Regions from separate parts of the Blautia sp. DFI.6.71 genome, predicted to be linked through region 1. Evidence: riboswitches for the same ligand, from Rfam matches in the RefSeq annotation. Region 1 holds a riboswitch; the other holds the start of a gene.
The links. Region 1 has a riboswitch for cobalamin ahead of LJE12_RS03325 (hypothetical protein). Riboswitches for the same ligand answer to the same signal wherever they lie in the genome.

Region 2: linked by a shared signal. The riboswitch ahead of LJE12_RS12110 (cysteine-rich small domain-containing protein) and the one ahead of LJE12_RS03325 (hypothetical protein) in region 1 are both predicted to bind cobalamin.

What each region holds. Positions count from the first base shown of each region.
Region 1 covers NZ_JAJDMJ010000003.1:132,633-137,151, forward strand. The annotation lists gene LJE12_RS03325 (hypothetical protein) at 1-1,155, opposite strand, end outside; cobalamin riboswitch at 1,296-1,478, opposite strand; gene LJE12_RS03330 (transposase) at 1,927-3,027, shown strand; gene LJE12_RS03335 (DUF4832 domain-containing protein) at 3,115-4,476, opposite strand; gene LJE12_RS03340 (DUF4956 domain-containing protein) at 4,469-4,519, opposite strand, start outside.
Region 2 covers NZ_JAJDMJ010000027.1:31,292-35,810, reverse strand. The annotation lists gene LJE12_RS12120 (BMC domain-containing protein) at 1-352, shown strand, start outside; gene LJE12_RS12115 (EutP/PduV family microcompartment system protein) at 441-956, shown strand; cobalamin riboswitch at 1,019-1,213, shown strand; gene LJE12_RS12110 (cysteine-rich small domain-containing protein) at 1,621-1,917, shown strand; gene LJE12_RS12105 (C1 family peptidase) at 2,328-4,519, shown strand, end outside.

The sequences.
Region 1 (4,519 bases):
TTTCAGAACTCCCATCATGTCCTCTACACTATATGTATTATCATACATTCCAATAGATAACACATACTGCTTATTAAACTCATCTACTGAATCCGCTGTCCAAAATGACTGCTGCAGCCGGAAAGCACTTCCATCTTCACGGTAATCTTCTGCAAAGCCTTCCAGAGCATTCTTCATAGCAACAAATGATGGTGCAACGATAGCACCATATTTTCCTACAAGATAGTCGATTCTTTCCTTGCCGTTATATCCCTTCTTGTTAAACATTTCGTATGTATCTTCTGTAAAACAATCAATTGACCCCAACAATACATCTGTACTGTTCTCTTCTTCATAAGCATCAATTACCTTGATAAAATCACTTGCGCTCACTACACTCAGAATAACATTATACTCTCCTGTATTCAGCGGAGCAGCCAGCTTTTCATCCAGATGATCTTTTGGATAACCCGGAACCAGAGTAATCTTAATATCACTGCCTGTTTCAATTTCTTCCGTATCCTGCGTATTCACCAGTTCTTCTACAGACTTCTCATATGACAGACCATATGCTTCCTGAAGCTTATTCAGAATACCTATCGTTCTCAGACGATGCATCTCATTACCGATGGCAGATCCTCCACATGCTATTATGTAATGATTCTGATTATTCTGATCCTCTGAAGCAAAATACTCCGCCATATTGGCAGCCGCATCCTTTTCTGTTTCAACAGATGTTCCTATCGTTCCCAGAAAGTAAGGATTATCCTTTACTTTCTCATACATTTCATCACTGATCGTTCCTGAACCACGCACATAATACATACCATATTCTTCGCATACCGGAAGAACTTCTTCAAGATCAGAGGAAAGGAAAGAAATAATTCCCTTTACATTTCTTTCATGAAGCTCATTTATAAAGCTGATTTCTTCTTCTGCAGTGCTTATACTGGAAGAATATAAAAACTCAACTTCAAAAGCCATACCGACATAATTTTCAAAATAATTTCTAAACTCTCTTACTTCCGCATCATTCAGATTATATACAGACACTCCTATTGTCATTTTTTCATCCTGATCTGCTGTATCACTCTGGACATCAGATGCCATAACTGAAATACTGGTGCAGGTAAGCAGCATAATCATTGTCAATATAAAACTAATTATCTTTTTCATTCCTTTTTTACCTTTCTGTCGTATTTGTATAAAAATTCAAGTTTTCTTTTCTCACATCCCTTCCTGAAGTAAAAAAGATCCTCTTCTTAAAATGTATTTTAGGTATAAAAATAAAGCCTTTCTTAATACACCGTAAGAAATAACCTTTTCTAATGCAAGCAGGTCTCCTGACTTAAGTTCATCGCATTTTATCGTCTTCCCGCCTCTTAAGCAGTGACATATATGATAAAAAGCTCCCTTTTACAGTGGCGGGACCGTACCGGACTTGCACCGGTTTCCCTTTTAATTCCATATTACTGGAAACATGCATTATTTTTATAATATGATATCAGGGGCTAAAAGTCAAAAACTATTTTTACTCCGCGCTAAGGCTTTTCCCCAACTTCATTATATTTTTATTATATAATTCCATTTGGTTAACGTCAATAATTTACATCTAATATTTATATGTTTTTTTATTCACTTTTACTATGGTCTTGAATATTCAGATTCCAGTATCTATTCCATAATAAGGGTCTCTTTGCAGCACTACCTTCTCTTGTGGCATTTCTTTGTTTATGCTAAAATATTTTTACTACTATAAATGAGCAAGTTCGTGATTTTGCATAAAAGAAAGACACCTCGATTCCGTGTGTTGTATAATGAAAGTGCCTAAACAAACATTTGCAATATTTACGAAAGAAGGTGTCTCTCGCAAATACTATACATCATTCCGCATTCATATACAACCAGCTTAAGAAATTAAATTTATGCAAATTTTATTCGAACCGGGTGATAAACCACCTTATAAGTATCCTGATCAGCATTTTCATTTCAGGATATCATGGAAAAACCACGGATTTTGCTAAAAACAGTTCCTGTCACAGAACTACGATTGCACATTTCCTTAATTCAGGGAAATGGGATGATTCTCTACTTTCAGATACGTTAAAACGTTCTGTTATAGAGATTATTTATTCAGAAGCAGCACGCACCGGAAAGCCTGTTTTCTGCATTGTAGACGATACGATAGCTTCAAAGACAAAGCCTTCGTCACAGGCTCTGTATCCGATTGAAGATGCGTACTTTCACCAATCCCATTTAAAGGGGAAACAGGACTACGGACATCAGGCAGTAGCTGTTATGCTTTCCTGTAACGGCATTGTCCTGAACTATGCTTTTGTAATGTACAATAAATCAATTTCCAAGATTGATATTGTACAAAATATTGCAAAGGAACTGCCTGTTCCACCAGTAATGTCTTATTTCCTTTGTGACTGCTGGTATGTTTCTGAAAAAATAATCAATACTTTTGTACAGAAAGGGTTCCATACCATTGGTGCTTTGAAAACAAACCGTCTGCTGTATCCATCAGGAATGAAAAAGAAACTCAGTGAACTGGCTGCTGAACGATCCACAACACATAAAGGATTTGACCTCGTCACAGTCAAAAAACGCAACTATTATGTGTACCGGTATGAGGGAAACCTCAGCGGCATAGAAAATGCAGTTGTTCTTTTAAGCTATCCTGAAAAAGCATTTGGTAATCCTAAAGCACTACGTGCTTTCATTAGCACAAATGTATCCTTATCTACACAGGAGATCCTTTCCTGTTATGTTTGTCGATGGCCGATTGAGATATTTTTCAGGCAATGCAAAAACCATCTGGCCCTGGATACATACCAGATACGCTCCTCAAAGGGAATACAGAGGTACTGGCTGTTGATGTCACTGACACATTATATTTGTGTCACAGGAACTGGCGGATATCGGTCTTTTCAAGATGGATATCATCGAATCTGTAGTGCCGTTCATCAGGAAAAGTATCAGTATCTATTCCTATGTGCAAAAGCAAGTGATGATTTTGAAGCATTTATGAAATTAGCAGGATAATTTTGTGCATTTTTTCAAATTTGCTCATTTATAGTAATTAAATAAGGTAATTTTAGTTTCTAAATATCAAAACGTAACTCTTTCAGTTTACTGAAAAAGATAATTTTTCCCTTCATTATAAGTTCCTTTCATTGAAAATCGAACAGCTAATTTCCCAGTCATCGGATCTTCAATACCTATACTGATCTTATATTTCTTTCCGGCCAGTGAGATCAGCTTTTTTACCTGCATTCTTGTTTTTGTCTGTAAAGTTTCTTCCGGCAGAAGTGATTTTAACGAAATGTCAACCGCTTCTTTTTCAAGACTATTTCCATCCTCATCTTCTACCAGAACCCATACAGGCCAGTCTTCATAAAATGGTGCAACTCCATCATTCTTCCATTTAAGATTCAGGCTGACATAACCCGGCATCTGAATAAGGCTTGCTTGCGAAATCCACAAACGATATCCCATGCTTCCTAAAACTTTCCTATAACCATTTTCATAAGTTTTATCCGCTATTTTCGGTCCAAGAAAAGTAGTATGTGCTTTCTTTATCAGATTTATTGTCTGATCCAGATTTGTGTCAAGCAAATCTTTCATTGTAATTGAACTTGTAAACTCACCTCCGGAAGGAAACTTTTTCCAGAAATCTTTCATTGCGGATAACCCTTTTTTCTCATGAGTCTGGTCAAACTCACCGCCTTCATTAATCCAGCGAAACCATTCCTCTGTGCTCTCTGGCTGTCCGGTCATATCGTTGTAGAGACCTGTTCCATAATGTTCTCCCTCACTAAAAGGTCTTCTCATCAGTATCATGGAATCAGGGAAGGCCTCTGTCCATGGAATCATATAACGTTCTCTTACAGATTCTTCCGGCAGACTCTGTATTCCTGCGGAAATATTTACATGCCATTCTCCCCAGTGCCCCAGACTTCCAAGTTCGATATAACTGACCAGTCCATCTCTGCCAAAATGCTCTCCAAGTGCATTAACTGCCCTTTTGTGATATTGTATCATCTGTTCATTATTATAATCAGGAGCATATCCCTTTCCATACTCCATATCATACCAGGTTCCCGCATGATCAGTTTTGTCATATAGCCATTGTGGAATGTCCATATGCTTTTCCTCCCCGGGAATATCACACACAAACCTCAGTACCAGGTGTTTCCCTTCTTCTCTCCATCTGTCAGTCTGATTTTCTCTTTCGATTTTCTCCCAGTCATATTTTCCTTCCGCCGGTTCCAGTTCAGCCCAGGTAATATCCATATACAGTAAAGATATATCCTCTCCTATTGTTTCTTCCCAGGCACAAGGTGCATATCCCATTAATGGATTTCCAAAAATTTCTTCTGTTTTTTCATATATCTGAGTTTTTCTTCCAAATACCATCCATACTCCTGCTGCTATAATAACTAAAAGTCCAAAACCCAACAGAACCAGATATCGTTTCTGACTTTTAGCCATGATATTCTCCATTATACTGAATCAATGTAACATCTTCCACTCC
Region 2 (4,519 bases), on a different contig from region 1:
GCGTATGACCAGGGTAAGGGTTCCGGGAAAGGAAGTGTGCCTGGCGCATGTGATCAATCCTTCACAGAGCTGTATTTATCAGAATCTTGGTTTGCATATTGGAGTCCATGAGGGAGAAGACCACACAGGAGAAGCAATCGGAATGATTCGTTTTACCCCATGGGAAGCAGTGGTTGTAGCTGCTGATATTGCAGTGAAAAGTGCAAATGTGGAGATTGGTTTCATGGATCGCTTCAGCGGATCATTGATCCTTACGGGAGGTCTGACGGAAGTTCAGACTGCAGTGGAAGAAGTGGTGAAATTTTTTAGAGAGGTGCTTGGCTTTAAGACTTGTGCAGTTCACAAAAGTTAAAACATACGAAAAGTCAGTTATTCTGTATCGATGGTGCTTATGTAACTGCCGGAATAGCTGAGAGAAGTGAAAGGGACAGACATTAAATATGAAGAAAATATTTCTGATGGGCAGAAGTGAAGCAGGTAAGACTTCATTAACGCAGGCATTAAAAGGCGAAAAACTTCATTATGTAAAAACGCAGTATACGAATACGGATGATGATACCATTGATTCTCCGGGAGAGTATGCAGAGTCCAAGCATTTCAGCGTAGGGCTGGCCTGTTTTTCTTTTGAAGCAGATGTGGTGGCAATGGTACAGTCAGCAGATGAACCTTTCAGTTTGTTTGGCTATGGCAGTAATGCATTTATTCTGAGACCACTGATAGGAATCATTACGAAAATAGATTCTCCTTATGCGAATGTTCCAATGGTGCGTCAGTGGATGCTGAATGCAGGATGTGAAAGAATTTTTCTGGTAAACAATGTGACCGGAGAGGGGATTGATGAGCTGAGAGCGTTTTTGAATGAGGATGTTCCAAAGCTGAGTCTGGAAGAAGCAAAATTCAGACAGAGTCTTGGTCTGAATGAATGGGATCCGCTGCCGGAAGGTGTGGAATATTGAAAAATATATTGATAAATAGTTGACAAGCTTGTTGCAGGGTGTTATTATAATGACAGTATAATTCCATACAGAACATATTAAGTGCTGATACTGTGAGAAAGAGCAGTACAGAAAGAGGGAATCAGGTGAGAAACCTGAGCGATCCGGTCACTGTAACAGAGGAGCAAATCTCAGAATGTCCATTGTGCCATAGCATGAGAAGGAGAGAGGAGCGATGAGCCTGGAGCCAGGAAACCTGCTTGGTATGGCGAGGTTAAACTTCCGTGTAAAGTGTAACAACCAACTCCGTTGAATCCGCAGCTTCGGAGTGTTGTCTGCTTTTATCTGAAGGCAGACATTTTTTATGGAATGCGCCTGTTCTTTATGAATTATACATGATTAAATGGCAGGCGATACTACTTCGGATTTATTCGTTCCCTCCGCGCACTCATGAACGGATTTTTTTCTACCCCGGGGTAGCATCGCTCCCTCTTATTAATTTTAAATGTATGATCTGTGAAAAATACTGTAATGAATTTTCAATGCTTTGTTATGTGAAGAGAAATTGATAATTTATTAGAGTATTTTTTTTATTTCGTCCTCTGATGGGTGGGATTGATGGAGAATGAGAAAACGGAATTATTCTGGAAAGATAAAAACTTGCAACAGGAGAGGAGAGGTAGCAATGGAGAAACCTTATTGGGAAGGGAAAGAATATTCTTATTTCAGCCATAAGAAATGTGAATTTTTTCCGTGTCATAAGAATGCAGATCCGGATGATTTTAACTGTCTGTTTTGTTATTGCCCGCTATATGCCCTGGGTGAGAAATGCGGTGGGAATTTCCGGTATACGGAAAAGGGAATTAAAGACTGCACAAACTGTATGCTTCCGCATAAGCGAAAAAACTATGGGTATGTCACAGGAAAATACCAGGAACTGGCTGATATGATGAAAAGAGCAAAGGAAAGTATCAGCAAATAAGAGGAGAATGCGTTGCTGCTTAGAACGGAGTGAACAGTAACAATGTGTCAGATTAGCACAAATAAGAAAGAACGATTTTCATTGTAATACAATGCTTGTTCTGCTAGAATAAGGATAGCAAAAGAGAAGAGTCTGTAAGATTTTCAAGTCTGTTCTGAGTTAGTATATAAAGCATTTCACACACATTTTTCACACTTTTCACATGCACAGAAGAAAATGCATCACAGGCATTTGACGTCTTTTCCTGGCGACATTTTCTTGTCGGCAGAGCTCTGCATTTCTACATAGAGCCGTCGGAAAACAGGGAAAATTCACTGTTTTCCGACGGTTTTTGTCATTGATCATGGTTGAAAAACAAAAAAGATACTGATATAATGATATTATATTTATGTAAGGGAGTTAACTACTACATGAAAAAAAGAAATACAGCGATACGCGCATTGTCAGTTTTTCTGGCTTATTCAATGGTTTGTACATCGGTACCCGCTGCGGGTCAGGAAATGTTTGGATCCGGAGTCAACAGGGAGACAGAAGAAAATACATCAGATCTGAAAGAATTTCAAAGTTCACAGGCAGATGAATTTGGAACAGATACGGGATCGGATGCAGAATTGTTCGGAAGCGATGATGCAAAACAGGAGTTTCAGGATGGAGAAAACTCAGAAGAGGGTACAGACGGAATCAGGTATATTAAGGGTCGTCCGTTGACAGAAGAGGAAAGAAAGGAAGAACTGGAACCCTTTAAAAATTTAAAACCTTTGGATCCGGGAATTGAAGTGGAGAGTGATCTGACATCAGTTTATGCTGCATATGGAAACAGGGAGGCTGCATTTCCATCTTCCTATGATGCCAGAAAGGAAGGATTAGTTACGCCCGTAAAGAATCAGAATCCATTTGGAACCTGCTGGGCTTTTGGTATGGCAGCAATCATGGAGACTTCGCTTCTGGCACAGAACAAAGGAACCTACGATCTGTCAGAAGAACATTTATCATATTTTTTCTCCAACAGACAGAATGATCCTCTTGGAAATACCCCCGATGATAAGAATTATGTACTGGGAAATTATCATGTAATAGGAGGTAATGATCACCTGGCGGCTATTTATCTCAGTACATGGTCGGGAATGACTACAGAGGCCGATGTACCATTTCCTACGGATTCTTCGCATCAGCAGGATCTGACTGTACAGATTCCGGGAAGTAAGGCTTATAATTCAGCGGCATATCTGAAAAATGCATCTGTTTCCAAATACAGTGAGGAACGTATGAAGGAAATGTTGCTGAATGACCATGCAGTATCCATTATGCTTTATATGAAGGAAAATTATGTAAACCCGGACACAGCAGCATATTGTTATCCTGTTGGAAAATCAAATTCGACTGTAATTAATCATATTGTGACAGTGGTCGGATGGGATGATACGTATTCAAAGGATAATTTCCTTCCTGTTTCCAATGTAACATCTGATGGTGCGTGGATCATCAAAAACAGTTGGGGGGAGAAGAAAGGAGACGGAGGATATTACTATCTTTCTTATCAGGATCCCAATATCAGTAAACTTGTAAGTGCAGAGGCAGTGGCTGCTTTGGATCAAAAGTATAGGAATAATTATTTTTATGATGGTTCTTCAGCACTTTCAGTGATTCCGATACAGGCGGGACAGTCAGTAGCAGCAGTTTATGAGACAACTGCAGGAAAGGGAAAAGCAGAAGTCCTAGGGGAGGTTAATCTTGTTACAAACAGTGACAATGCCTGTTACAAAATTCAGATATACACCGATCTGACAGATCCATATGACCCGGAAAGCGGGACCGCTGCATATGCTGCTCCATATGAGTTTGAACAGCCAATCGCAGGTGTACAGACTATCAGTGTACCAGAGGTGGTTTTGAAACAGGGAAGCAGATATTCTGTTGTGATCACAAACAGTGGGATTGAAAAAATCAGCTTTGGAGTGGAAGCAAAGTCCAGTTATGGAAACTGGTTTACCTGTACGGCGGGGATAGAAACAGGGCAGACATTCTATAAGAGTGCATCGGAAACGGCCAGGTGGACAGATGGAAAGACGAAAAACTGGACGGCAAGGATCAAGGCACATACAAGGACCCTGAATCAGTCATGGGTGCCGGATACACCGGTATTTCAGGTGAAGGCATATAATTCCGGATACAACCTTATTTCATGGAAAAAAGTTTCCGGAGCTACAGGATATTATGTGTACAGAAAACCTGCAGTAGGTGGGAAGTGGTCCCAAATTGCAGATGTCGGGACATCGGAATTAAAATATAAAGATAGTAAGGTTACGGCTAATGCATCATACCGTTATACAGTAAAAGCATATTATGAAGCATCCGGAAAAAGATATTCAGGTAAATATAAAACCGGCGATGTGATTAAAGCAGCACCTGCAGTGCAGAAGGTTACTTCTGTGAAATCTGAGAAAAATGGAATCCGTATCCGGTGGAAGCCTCAGAAAAAATGTGACGGCTATTATATTTACAGAAAGAAAAAAGGTGGTTCCTATCAATTGATAAAGAAAATTTCCAATGGAAATAGTTCTTCTTATCTGGACAAAAAAGCACAAAAAGGTGTATCATACTA